One region of the Nonomuraea sp. NPDC049504 genome, then DNA from elsewhere that is predicted to be linked to it. Evidence: riboswitches for the same ligand, from Rfam matches in the RefSeq annotation. Region 1 holds a riboswitch; the other holds the start of a gene.
What was found. Region 1 has a riboswitch for glycine ahead of gcvT (glycine cleavage system aminomethyltransferase GcvT). Riboswitches for the same ligand answer to the same signal wherever they lie in the genome.

Region 1 (6,195 bases):
ATCTCCTCCTCGGTGCGGCCGAACGCCTTCTCGTTCTCCAGCATCAGCGCGGAGATCGACAGGCCGGTGGCGGAGCAGTGCTTGAGCAGCTCCTCGGCGGTGGTGAACGGGTAGGGCAGGACGGTGTCGTCGGGCTTGATGCGGTCGGCGCCGGTGGCCTGCTCGTCCACCACGAAGCCGCCGCCGACGGAGAAGTAGACCTTTTCCCGCAGCCGCTCGCCCGAGGCGTCCCAGGCGGTGAAGCGCATGCCGTTGGGGTGCTCGGGCAGCGAGATCTTACGCTCGAAGACGAGGTGCTCGCCGACGACGAACGGGATCTCATGAGTGCCGAAGAGCGGGACCGTGCCCGACTCGCGCATGGCGGCGATGCGGGCGTCCACGGTGTCGACGTCGACCAGCTCCGGCTTTTCGCCCGACAGGCCCAGCAGGACGGCCTTGTCACTGCCGTGGCCCTTGCCGGTCAGGCCGAGCGAGCCGTACAGGATGACCTCCACGCGGGACACCTGGTCGAGCATTCCGTCCTGGTGCAGGCCGCGGGCGAACTTGTGAGCGGCGGCCATCGGGCCGCCCGTGTGGGAGCTCGACGGGCCGATGCCGATCTTGAAGAGGTCGAAGACGCTGATCGCCATTGATGTGCGCCCTTCATGAAGGGCCGGGGCCCGGCTCGGCGGGCCCCGGCGGGTGGGTCAGGAGTCGCCCGCGGTCAGGGCGGTGTACTCCTCAGGCGAGAGCAGCTCCTCGGGGTCGCCCTCCACACGGACCTTGAACATCCAGCCCTCGCCGTACGGGTCGCTGTTGGCCAGGCTCGGGTCGTCCACGACCGCCTGGTTCACCTCGACGACCTCACCGCCGACCGGCGTGTAGATCTCGTTCACCGACTTGGTCGACTCCACCTCGCCGACGGAGTCACCCGGCTCGACGTTGCTGCCGACCTCGGGGAGCTGCACGTAGACGACGTCACCAAGGGAGTCGGCGGCGAAGGCCGTGATGCCGACGGTCACGGTGACGCTGTCCTCGACACCGCGCACCCACTCGTGCTCCTTGGTGTAGCTCAGGTCGTCAGGGATGTTGCTCACTTGTTCCTCCTGTAAAAGGGCAGCTCAACCAGGTCCACAGGTTCATGGCTGCCCCGGATGTCCACAGCCAGGCCTGAATCGGCGCCGGTGTCCACGTAGGCCATCGCGATGGGCTTGCCCAGGCTCTGGGAAGGCGCACCGCTGGTGACCTCGCCGACGACGGCGCCGTCTCGGGTGACCGGGTAACCGTGGCGCGGCACCCGGCGGCCCCGCGCGACCAGGCCGACGAGCCGGCGCCGCGGCTGGTCGTCCTTGACCGCCTCGAGCGCAGACCGGCCGACGAAGTCACCGGGCTTGTCGAATTTCACCACCCTGCCCAGCCCCGCGTCGAACGGGGTCAGCTCCGCGTCGAGCTCGTTGCCGTACAGCGGCATGCCGGCCTCGAGGCGGAGCGTGTCGCGGCTGGACAGGCCCGCGGGCTTGAGCCCGTACGGCTCGCCGGCCGTCATGAGCGCGCCCCAGAGCGGGACGGCGTCCTCGCCCGCGACGAACAGCTCGAAGCCGTCCTCGCCGGTGTAACCGGTACGGGCGATGAGCGCCTGCCGGCCGTCCACCGTGCCGGGCAGGCCGGCGTAGTACTTGAGCCCGGCCAGGTCGGCGTCGGTGAGCGTGGCCAGGATCTCCTGCGCGCGCGGGCCCTGGACGGCGATCAGCGCGTACCGGTCGGAGCGGTCCTCGACCACCGCGTCGTACGCCTTCGCGCGCTCCTGCAGCTCGCGGGCCACCTTCTCGTAGTTGGAGGCGTTCGCCACGACCATGAACTCCTCGTCACCGAGCCGGTAGACGATGAGGTCGTCGAGCACTCCGCCGCGCTCGTTCACGATCATGGTGTAACGGGCCCGGCCGACGGCCAGCGCCGACAGGTGGCCGACCAGCGCGTAGTCGAGCGCCTCGGCGGCCTGCGGGCCGGTCAGGAAGATCTCGCCCATGTGCGACAGGTCGAACAGACCGGCCGCCTCGCGGACGGCCCGGTGCTCGGCGGACTCGCTGCCGTACCGGAGGGGCATGAGCCAGCCGGCGAAGTCGGTCAGGGTGGCGCCGAGGCTCTCGTGAACGTCTCGGAGCGGTGTCGGTCGGGACATTGGACGCACCTCAGGACAGGAGTGGATGCCAGCATCCTCCCCCTCTGTCATCGGTGCCTGAGAGCTTCGCCCGACTTTTGCCGGACTTTCACCTTCGGCGAGGCCGCGAGGGCCTGCTTTCCAGAGACACCGTAGCCGTGCGGTCCTTTGCCTTGAGAGGTTCGCGGGGAGGGCTTGCTCCTTCAGGGGCCCTGACCGGCTGTCAGGGCACTCTCCCGCACGGTTTCGTCGGTGATGTCCGCCAGCCTAGTGGGGATATGGGGCTGTTGTCGCGTTCGCGGTTCAGCAGGCCGCGACCAGCGTCTCGAAGAGCGCCCGATCCTCCGCCACCTCCGGGTGCCACTGCACCGCCATCGCGAACCCGGCGCCCTCCAGCTCCACCGCCTCGATCGTGCCGTCCGCCGCCGTCGCGGTGACCGACAGGCCGGGCGCGAGCCGGTCCACGCCCTGGTGGTGGTAGTGCGGCACCGGCAGCGGCTCCGGCAGCGGCACCGTGCCCAGCGCCTTCGCCAGGCGCGAGCCGGGGACGGGCGTCACCGGCAGGTCGCCGAAGCGGCCAGGGCCTGGGCAGTGGCCGGTGTGGCCCACGACGTCCGGCAGGTGCTGGTGCAGGCTGCCGCCGAGCGCCACGTTCAGCACCTGGAGCCCCCGGCAGATGCCCAGGTAGGGCAGCCCGGCGTCGAGCGCCGCGCGCAGCAGCGCGAACTCCGCCTCGTCGCGGAACTCCCGCACGTAGCCGGTGCGCTCGTGCGGGGCCGCGGCGTACCTGGCCGGGTCGATGTCACCGCCGCCCGCCAGCACGAGCCCGTCCAGCCGGCCCACGAGCGCGGCGGGCTCACCGGCCGGCGGCAGCACGACCGGCTGCCCGCCGGCCGCCGCCACCTTCTCCACGTACGCGTACGGCAGCAGCGCGGCGGGCGTGTCCCGCCACACCGTGAACGTGGCCTGCTCGACGTAGCAGGTGATGCCGATGACCGGACGCCGCATGGCGTGCCCCCCTCTAGAGCGGCGTGACGTACGCGCCGGAGATGCCGCCGTCCACCAGGAACTCGCTGGCCGTGACGAACGAGGCGTCGTCGCTGGCGAGGAACGCCACCGCCGCCGCGATCTCCGACGCCTCCGCGAAGCGGCCGACCGGCACGTGCACCAGCCGCCGCTGCGCCCGCTCCGGGTCCTTGGCGAACAACTCCTGGAGCAGGGGCGTGTTCACCGGGCCTGGACACAGCGCGTTCACTCTGATGCCCTCCCTGGCGAACTGCACACCCAGCTCACGCGACATCGCCAGCACGCCGCCCTTGGAGGCGGTGTAGGAGATCTGCGAGGTCGCCGACCCCATGACCGCCACGAACGACGCCGTGTTGATGATCGAGCCCTTGCCCTGCCGCCGCATGTACGGGATGACGTGCTTGCAGCAGAGATAGACGCTGGTCAGGTTCACCTCCTGGACGCGGCGCCAGGCCTCGATGCCGGTCTCCAGGATCGAGTCGTCGTCGGGCGGCGAGATGCCGGCGTTGTTGAAGGCGATGTCCACGCTGCCGTACGTCTCGTACGCGGTGGCGAACATGCGGACGACGTCGTCCTCGTTCGTGACGTCGGCCCGTACGAACAGGCCGCCGACCTCGCTCGCGGCCTGCTTGCCCGCCGCCTCGTCGACGTCCGCGCAGACGACCTTGGCGCCCTCCTCGGCGAACCGGCGGGCCGTGGCCAGCCCGATGCCGCCCGCCGCTCCCGTGATGACCGCCACCCGATCCTGCAACCGCTGCATCCCGTGTCACTCCGTTGCGATGAAGACGTTCTTGACCTCGGTGAACGCCGCAAGGGCATCCGCGCCGAGCTCCCTGCCGAGTCCGGACTGCTTGAAGCCGCCGAACGGGGTCCAGTAGCGGACGGAGGAGTGGGAGTTGACCGACAGCGCCCCCGACTCGACGGCCCTGGCCACCCGCAGCGCCCGCCCCACGTCGCGGGTCCAGATGGAGCCGCTCAGCCCGTACGGGGTGTCGTTGGCGATGCGGACGGCGTCGGCCTCGTCCTCGAACCTGGCCACCGACAGGACCGGGCCGAAGATCTCCTCGGTGAACGCCCGGTCGGTGACCTCGGGGGTCAGCACGGTGGGCGGGAACCAGTAGCCCCTGCCCTCGGGGCACGAGCCCTGCACGTAGGGGTCGCCGTCGACGAAGCTCGCGACGCGGGCCAGGTGCTCGGCGCTGATGAGCGGGCCCATCTCGGTGGCATCGTCGCGCGGGTCGCCCACCTTGACGCCCAGCACGGCGGGGGCGAGCAGGGACATGAACTCGTCGTACACGCTCGACTGGACGAGCAGGCGGGAGCGGGCGCAGCAGTCCTGGCCCGAGTTGTCGAACACCGCGTACGGCGCCGTCGCCGCCGCCTTCTCCAGGTCGGCGTCGGCGAAGACGATGTTGGCCGACTTGCCGCCCAGCTCCAGCGTCACCCGCTTGACCTGGCGCGCCGCCTTCGCCGCGATCTCCTTGCCCACCTCGGTCGAGCCGGTGAACACGATCTTCGCCACGCCGGGATGCTCGACCAGGCGGGCGCCCGCGACCTCCCCTGCCCCAGGCAGCACCTGGAGCACCCCCTCGGGGAGGCCCGCCGCCAAGGCCAGCTCGGCCAGCCTCAGCGCCGTCAGCGGGGTCCACTCGGCCGGCTTCACGATCACCGTGTTGCCGGCCGCCAGCGCGGGGGCCACGCCCCACGACATGATCAGCATCGGGAAGTTCCACGGCACGATGACCCCGACCACACCGAGCGGCTCGTGGAAGGTGACGTCCACGCCGCCCGCGACCGGGATCTGCCTGCCGTGCTCGCGCTCGGGCGCGCCCGCGTAGAAGTGCAGCACGTCGCGTACGGCGCCGGCCTCCCAGCGGGCGTTGCCGATCGGGTGCCCGGCGTTGGCCAGCTCAAGCTCGGCCAGCTCCGCGCCGTGCGCGTCCACCAGGTCCGCGAACCTGCGCAGCAGCCTCGCCCGGTCACCCGGCGCGACCGCGCGCCAGCCCGCGTACGCCGTCCTGGCACGCTCCACGGCCCGGTCGACCTCGGCCGCGTCGGCGAGTTCGACGTCGGCCAGCACCTCTTCCGTGGCCGGATTCACGATTTTCATGCGAGCCCGTCACATCCGCTCGAAACCACGGAACATCTCCCAGTCCGTCACCGCCGCGTCGAACGCGGCCAGCTCCACCCGCGCGTTGTTGGCGTAGTGCTCGACCACGTCCTCGCCGAACGCCTCCTTGGCCAGCTTCGACCCCTCGAACACGGCCAGCGCCTCGCGCAACGTCGCCGGCACCCGCTCCGCCCCCGAGGCGTAGGCGTTGCCCGCGTACGGATCCTCCAGCGGCAGTTCGGCGTCGATGCCGTGCAGCCCCGCCGCGATCAGCCCCGCCACCGCCAGGTACGGGTTCACGTCGCCGCCCGGCACGCGGTTCTCCACTCGTAGCGACAGGCCGTGGCCGACCAGGCGCAGCGAGCAGGTGCGGTTGTCCACGCCCCACTTGAGCGCCGTGGGGGCGAAGCTGCCGGGCACGAAACGTTTGTAGGAGTTGATGTTGGGCGCGTACAGCAGGGTCAGCTCCCGCATCGCGGCCAGCTGCCCGGCCACGAAACCGGCGCCCAGCTGGGACATCCCGTACGGCCCCTCACCCGCCATCACCGGGTCGCCGTCCACGCTGCGCAGCGAGATGTGGATGTGGCAGGAGTTGCCCTCACGCTGGTTCGGCTTGGCCATGAACGTGATCGACCGGCCCTCCTGGGCGGCGATCTCCTTGGCCCCCGTCTTGTAGATGACGTGGTTGTCGCAGGTCGCCAGCGCCTCGGCGTAGCGGAAGGCGATCTCGTGCTGGCCCAGGTTGCACTCGCCCTTGGCCGACTCGACGTAGAGGCCCGCGCCCTCCATCTCACGCCTGATCCGCCGCAGCAGCTTCTCGACGCGGCCGGTGCCGAGCAGCGAGTAGTCGACGTTGTAGAGGTTCGCGGGGGTCAGATCGCGGTACGCGCGGCGCCAGGCGTCCTCGTAGGTGTCGTCGTAG
Region 2 (6,195 bases), on a different contig from region 1:
AGGCGGCCTGGGCGGCGTATTCGGGGTGGCCGGTGGCCAGCGCGGTCCTGGCGGCCTTCCTGGCGGCCTCGACGTCGCCGCGCTGCTCCAGCACGACGGCGAGGCCCACGGCGGCCTGGGCCCTGTCGGGCTCGTCGGGGTCGCCGGCCAGCTCGCCCAGGATGGCCGCGGCGGCGTCGAGGTCGCCGCGTTCGGCCAGGCGGCGGGCGGTGTCGAGAGGCGAGGTCTCCAGCTCTGAGGACGTCAACGGAGCTCCTTGTGGGGACGGTCGCCCTGAGCCTAACGACTTCGAGCGATCATGTCTGCTCACTTGACGCCCTGCGAATGGCGGGCGGGTGGGAGCCCCGCCCGCCAGGAGCCGCTCAGTCCTCGTACGCCTCCAGCGGCGGGCAGGAGCACACCAGGTTGCGGTCGCCGTAGGCCTGGTCGATGCGGCGCACCGGCACCCAGTACTTGCCCTCGCGCAGCGACGGCACCGGGTAGGCGGCCTCGCTGCGGCTGTAGGGGTGCGGCCACTCGTCGGCGCTGACCGACTCGGCCGTGTGCGGCGCGTTGCGCAGCGGGTTGTCGGTCTTGTCGTAGTCGCCCGAGGCCACCTTGGCGATCTCGCCGCGAATGGCGATCATGGCGTCCACGAACCGGTCGAGCTCGGCGAGGTCCTCGCTCTCGGTGGGCTCGATCATCAGCGTGCCGGCCACGGGGAACGACATGGTCGGCGCGTGGAAACCGTAGTCGATGAGGCGCTTGGCCACGTCGTCCACGGTGACGCCGGTCTCCTTGGTGATCTGCCGCAGGTCGATGATGCACTCGTGCGCGACCAGGCCGCCGCGGCCGGTGTAGAGCACCGGGTAGTGCGGGGCCAGCCGGCGAGCGAGGTAGTTGGCCGACAGGATGGCCTGCTGCGTGGCGGCGGTGAGCCCCTCGGCGCCCATCATCCTGACATACGCGTACGAGATGGGCAGGATGCCGGCCGACCCGTACGGCGCCGCGGAGACGGGCCCGACCGGCGTGCCGCCGCGCAGCGGGTGGCCGGGCAGGTAGGGGGCCAGGTGGGCGCGGACCGCGACGGGCCCGACGCCGGGGCCGCCGCCGCCGTGCGGGATGCAGAAGGTCTTGTGCAGGTTGAGGTGGGACACGTCGGCCCCGAACTCGCCCGGCTTGGCCAGGCCGACGAGGGCGTTGAGGTTGGCGCCGTCGACGTAGACCTGGCCGCCGGCCTCGTGCACCTTGGCGCAGACCTCGGTGATGGACTCCTCGTACACGCCGTGCGTGGACGGGTACGTCACCATGATCGCGGCCAGCGCGTCGCGGTGCTTGCCGATCTTGGCGTCGAGGTCGGTCAGGTCCACGTTGCCGTCGTCGTCGCAGGCCACGACGACGACCCGCATGCCGGCCATGACGGCGCTGGCGGCGTTGGTGCCGTGGGCGGAGGACGGGATGAGGCAGACGTCGCGCTCGCCCTCGCCGTTGGCGCGGTGGTAGGCGCGGATGGCCAGCAGCCCGGCGAACTCGCCCTGGGAGCCGGCGTTCGGCTGGATGGAGACGGCGTCGTAGCCGGTCACCTCGGCCAGCCAGCTCTCCAGCGTGCCGATCAGCTCGCGGTAGCCCTCGGACTGCGCCTCGGGGGCGTAGGGGTGCACGGCCGCGAACTCCGGCCAGGTGATGGGCTCCATCTCGGTGGTCGCGTTCAGCTTCATCGTGCAGGAGCCGAGCGGGATCATCGACCGGTCGAGCGCGATGTCCTTGTCCTGGAGCCTGCGCAGGTAGCGCAGCATCGCGGTCTCGGAGCGGTGCTGGTGGAAGACCGGGTGGGTGAGGTAGTCGCTCTCGCGCAGCAGCGTGCCGGGCAGCGCGTCGGGGGCCTGCTCGGGCTCCATGCCGCCGGTCGTGCCGCCGGTCACGCCGCCGGTCACGCCGAACGCGGCGCGTACGGCGGCCAGCTCGCCGGCGCCGGTCTTCTCGTCGCAGGCGACGGAGACGTGGTCGGCGTCCACCTGCCAGAGGTTGACGCCCCGCTCGGCGGCGGCGGCCACGACCTCGGCGGCCCTGCCGGGCACGCGGGCGAGCACGGTGTCGAAGAACTCGCCGTGCACGACCTCGACGCCGGCGCCCTTGAGGCTCTCGGCCAGGGCGGTGGCGTGGCGGTGCACCCGGCGGGCGATGCCGCGCAGGCCCTCGGGGCCGTGGTAGACGGCGTACATGCTCGCGATGACGGCCAGCAGCACCTGGGCGGTGCAGATGTTGCTGGTGGCCTTCTCGCGGCGGATGTGCTGCTCGCGGGTCTGCAGGGCCAGCCGGTACGCGGGGTCGCCGTCGGCGTCCACGGACACGCCGACCAGGCGGCCGGGGAGCTGGCGCTGCAGCCCCTCGCGTACGGACATGTACGCCGCGTGCGGCCCGCCGAACCCGAACGGCACGCCGAAGCGCTGCGAGGACCCGACGGCGATGTCGGCGCCCAGCTCGCCCGGGGCCGTGATCAGCGTCAGGGCCAGCAGGTCGGCGGCGGCCACGACGAGCGCGCCGGCCTCGTGCGCGGCGGCGGTCACGGCGCGGAAGTCGCGCAGCCGCCCGGAGGCGCCCGGGTACTGCACGAGGACGCCGAAGCACTCGGGCAGCTCGCCGTCCAGCGAGTGCTCGACGAGCGTGATGCCGAGCGGCTCCGCCCTGGTGGCGAGCACGGCCTTGGTCTGCGGCAGCGCGTCGGCGTCCACCACGAACACGTCGCTCTTGCTCTTGCCGGCCCGCCGGGCCAGCGTCATGGCCTCGGCTGCGGCGGTGCCCTCGTCCAGCAGGGACGCGCCGGCGACGGGCAGGCCGGTCAGGTCGGAGACGACGGTCTGGAAGTTCAGCAGCGCCTCGAGCCGGCCCTGCGAGATCTCCGGCTGGTACGGCGTGTAGGCGGTGTACCAGCCCGGGTTCTCCAGCAGGTTGCGGCGGATGACGGCGGGGGTGACGGTGTCGTAGTAGCCCAGGCCGATCATGGAGGTGAGCACCTGGTTGCGGCCGGCCAGGGCGCGCAGCTCGGCGATGGCCTCGGCCTCGCCGATGGCGGCGGGCAGCCTGAGCCGGTCCTTGACCCTGATCGACTCGGGCACGGCGACGGCCACGAGGTCGGCGACGGACTCGAAGCCCACGGCCTCGAGCATGCGCTGCTGCTCGGGCTCGGAGGGGCCGATATGCCTGGACGAGAACGGCGGAGCTGACAGATCGGTCATGGGGTGTGCCTCCCGAGGCTTACGGAGACCGGCGCCGGGGCGCGGGCGAGTGCCGGATCTCCCCCTCTGTCAGCGCGGCCCCACGTGGTGTGCCGCGACCTGAGAGCTTCACCCCTGCGCAGGGCTTGCACCGTCGGTGAGGCACGCCTGGCGGGCGCGCCTGCTTTCCAGAGTTGCCTCGCCCGAGCGGTACCGGTTGCCTGAGAGATTCCGGGGAGGGTTGCTCCTTCGGCGCCCCGGACCGGAAGGACCGGGGACTCTCCCGCACGGGGTCGTCAGCCTTGCTGTCCTAGATTACTACGGTAAGCCGGGATTGCCGTGCACCGCACCCGCCGTTCCGGGCGCACTTCGCCGCAGGTCCGGCGGTGAGGGCCGGACCGCGGGTGACGCTCCGTCGCCGCTTCGCGCCGGTGCGTGCCCTGCCCTGGGCAGCGTGCGACCCGGCGCGAACGTGAGAAACGGAATCAGGTCAGCCGATGCGGCGGGCGCGCCGCCTGCGGGCCAGTTCGTCAGCGGGGTGGTCGGCCGGGACGGTGTCCTCGACCGCCGCGCGTTCCCCCGGCAGCTCCGCGAGGGAGCCCTCGACCTCCCGCCAGACCCGGCCGAGCGCGATGCCGAACACGCCCTGCCCGCCCTGGAGAAGATCTATGACCTCGTCCGCCGAGGTGCACTCGTAGACGCTGACGCCGTCGCTCATGAGCGTGATCTGGGCGAGGTCGGCGACCCCGCGGTCACGCAGGTGCTGGACTGCCGTACGGATCTGCTGCAGCGACACCCCGGTGTCGAGGAGCCGCTTGACGACCTTGAGCACCAGGATGTCGCGGAAGCTGTAGAGCCGCTGCGAGCCCGAGCCGTGCGCGGCCCTGATCGTGGGCTCCACCAGGCCCGTGCGCGCCCAGTAGTCGAGCTGCCTGTAGGTGATGCCGGCCGCGGCGCAGGCCGTGGGCCCGCGGTATCCGATGTCGTCCGGCAGCGCCGTCGGCTGCTCGTCGAAGAGCAGGCCCTGCTCCCCGGCACGCTGCCGCGCGCTCTCGCGCCGCACCGGATCTTCCTGGCCGGCCGTCTTTCCCTCGCCGCTGCTGACCGCCACGCGGACCTCCGGCTTTCTCTCATCCCGTGGCCTGATCTGGGGGTTCGTAAAAGGCGGCCACGGGTTTCACTTGCACCGTAGGACCGTGACCATGCTCAGTCAACGATCCGGCTCGGCGCGTCGTGAAGCGTAAATGCACTGAAATACCTACCCCGCCCTGCCGAAGTCCTCGGGAGTGATCGTGTCAAGGAACTCCCTGAACTTCTCCACCTCGTCCTCCTGGTCGTCGGGGATGATCACCCCGGCCTCCTGGACGACCTCTTCGCTGGCGAAGATGCGCGCCCCCGTGCGCAGGGCGAGCGCGATCGAGTCGGACGGCCGCGCGCTCACCTCCACGCCGTTGGAGAAGACCAGGTCGGCGAAGAAGATGCCGTCGCGCAGGGCGACGATGTTGACCGCGCGCAAGCCGACACCCAGGGCGCTCAGCACGTCCCGGAAGAGATCATGGGTGAGCGGCCGCGGCGGCGGCTCCTCCGCCTGGGCCAGGGCGATGGCCGTGGCCTCGGTCATGCCGATCCATATAGGAAGGAACCGCTCCCCGTGTGCCTCCTTGAGCAAGACGATCGGCTGATTTGTGGGCATTTCAACTCGTACGCCCACGACCTCCATCTGCAACACGGGCTGCTCCGTATTCCTGACCGGTCACCCGGCACAGCTCTTCGAACATCGCTTCTGCTGACTGGTTCAATTCAACGTAACACCCAGGGGGCCTGGAATGTGCCCTCGCCTCCCAGCTCGCTCCGGTATCAACGACCCAGGACCGACCGCACCCCCGTGCGCACAAGGGATGCGTGCAGGTCGAGCAGGAGAGTGGACAGTTCGCGGGCCACCTCGTCGGCCTCGCCGATGGCTCCGGGGCGGCGCCGTTTGAGTATCGGGGCGACGGTCTGCTCGACCAGCCCCGCCTCGCGCTCGGCCGCCGCCTTGACCGCCCGCAGATGACGGGCGTGCAGGCCGAACCTGGCCAGGGCGCCCACGGTGCGGGCCACCTTGAGCGCCTCTTCGTCGTAACGCCTGGCCACGGGGACCAGCAGGCCGTAGTCCTCCAGCTCGGTGAGCGTCTCGTCGTCGATGCCCGCCGCCTCGAGCAGCTCGGCCCGGCTGAGCCTGACCTCCTGCGCCTGCTGCACCGCGCGCGGGCGGCCGAAGCTCTCGGCCATCTTGTCCTTGATCACGCGCAGCGGCAGGTAGTGGTCGCGCTGCTCGGTCAGGATGAAGCGCAGCTGCTCGACGTGCAGGTGCGTGAACTTACGGTAGCCGGACGGGCTGCGCTCGGGCTCGATCAGCCCTTCGCCCTCCAAGAACCTGATCTTGGAGATCGTCACATCGGGGAACTCGCCCTGCAGGAGCGCGAGCACTTCCCCGATGCTCATGTGCGAGCGTGCCGCCTGAGAAGTCATACGCCGGAGTTGCCCCGCATCAGGAAGAGAAGGCGGAACTTGCCGATCTGCACCTCGTCTCCCGAGTGCAAAGGAACCTCCTCGATGCGTTCCCGATTGACATAGGTGCCGTTGAGGCTGCCCACGTCGCGCACGGAGAACTGGCCGCCGCGGTGGCGGTAGAACTCGACGTGGCGGCGCGAGACCGTGATGTCGTCGAGGAAGATGTCGCTCTCGGGATGGCGCCCCGTCGTGGTGAGGTCTTTGTCCAGCCGGAAACGGCTCCCCTGATTGGGGCCCCTGGTCACCGTGAGCAACGCCGCGCCGGGCGGGAGCTGCTCGACGATCGCCCGCTCGGCCAGAAGCATGTCACCGGTCTCAGCCTCGTACGCCTCGATTCCCGCTATGGAGATCGTCGAGGTGGTGTCCCCGGCGACCTCGGGTCTGGTCAGCGGCGACCCACAACGGGAACAGAAACGGGCATCCTCGGGGTTGGCGTGCCCGCACTGCG

Region 2: another riboswitch for glycine. It lies ahead of gcvP (aminomethyl-transferring glycine dehydrogenase); the one in region 1 lies ahead of gcvT (glycine cleavage system aminomethyltransferase GcvT).

Annotation. Positions count from the first base shown of each region.
Region 1 is NZ_JBFAPT010000023.1:5,384-11,578, reverse strand. It holds gene AB0K28_RS35805 (L-serine ammonia-lyase) at 1-629, opposite strand, end outside; gene gcvH (glycine cleavage system protein GcvH) at 687-1,076, opposite strand; gene gcvT (glycine cleavage system aminomethyltransferase GcvT) at 1,073-2,158, opposite strand; glycine riboswitch at 2,289-2,386, opposite strand; gene AB0K28_RS35790 (gamma-glutamyl-gamma-aminobutyrate hydrolase family protein) at 2,441-3,145, opposite strand; gene AB0K28_RS35785 (3-oxoacyl-ACP reductase) at 3,159-3,923, opposite strand; gene AB0K28_RS35780 (aldehyde dehydrogenase family protein) at 3,930-5,273, opposite strand; gene AB0K28_RS35775 (glutamine synthetase family protein) at 5,283-6,195, opposite strand, start outside.
Region 2 is NZ_JBFAPT010000016.1:39,221-45,415, reverse strand. It holds gene AB0K28_RS28465 (tetratricopeptide repeat protein) at 1-247, opposite strand, end outside; gene gcvP (aminomethyl-transferring glycine dehydrogenase) at 363-3,215, opposite strand; glycine riboswitch at 3,393-3,490, opposite strand; gene AB0K28_RS28455 (MerR family transcriptional regulator) at 3,685-4,305, opposite strand; gene AB0K28_RS28450 (bifunctional nuclease family protein) at 4,453-4,923, opposite strand; gene AB0K28_RS28445 (MerR family transcriptional regulator) at 5,052-5,678, opposite strand; gene AB0K28_RS28440 (FHA domain-containing protein) at 5,702-6,195, opposite strand, start outside.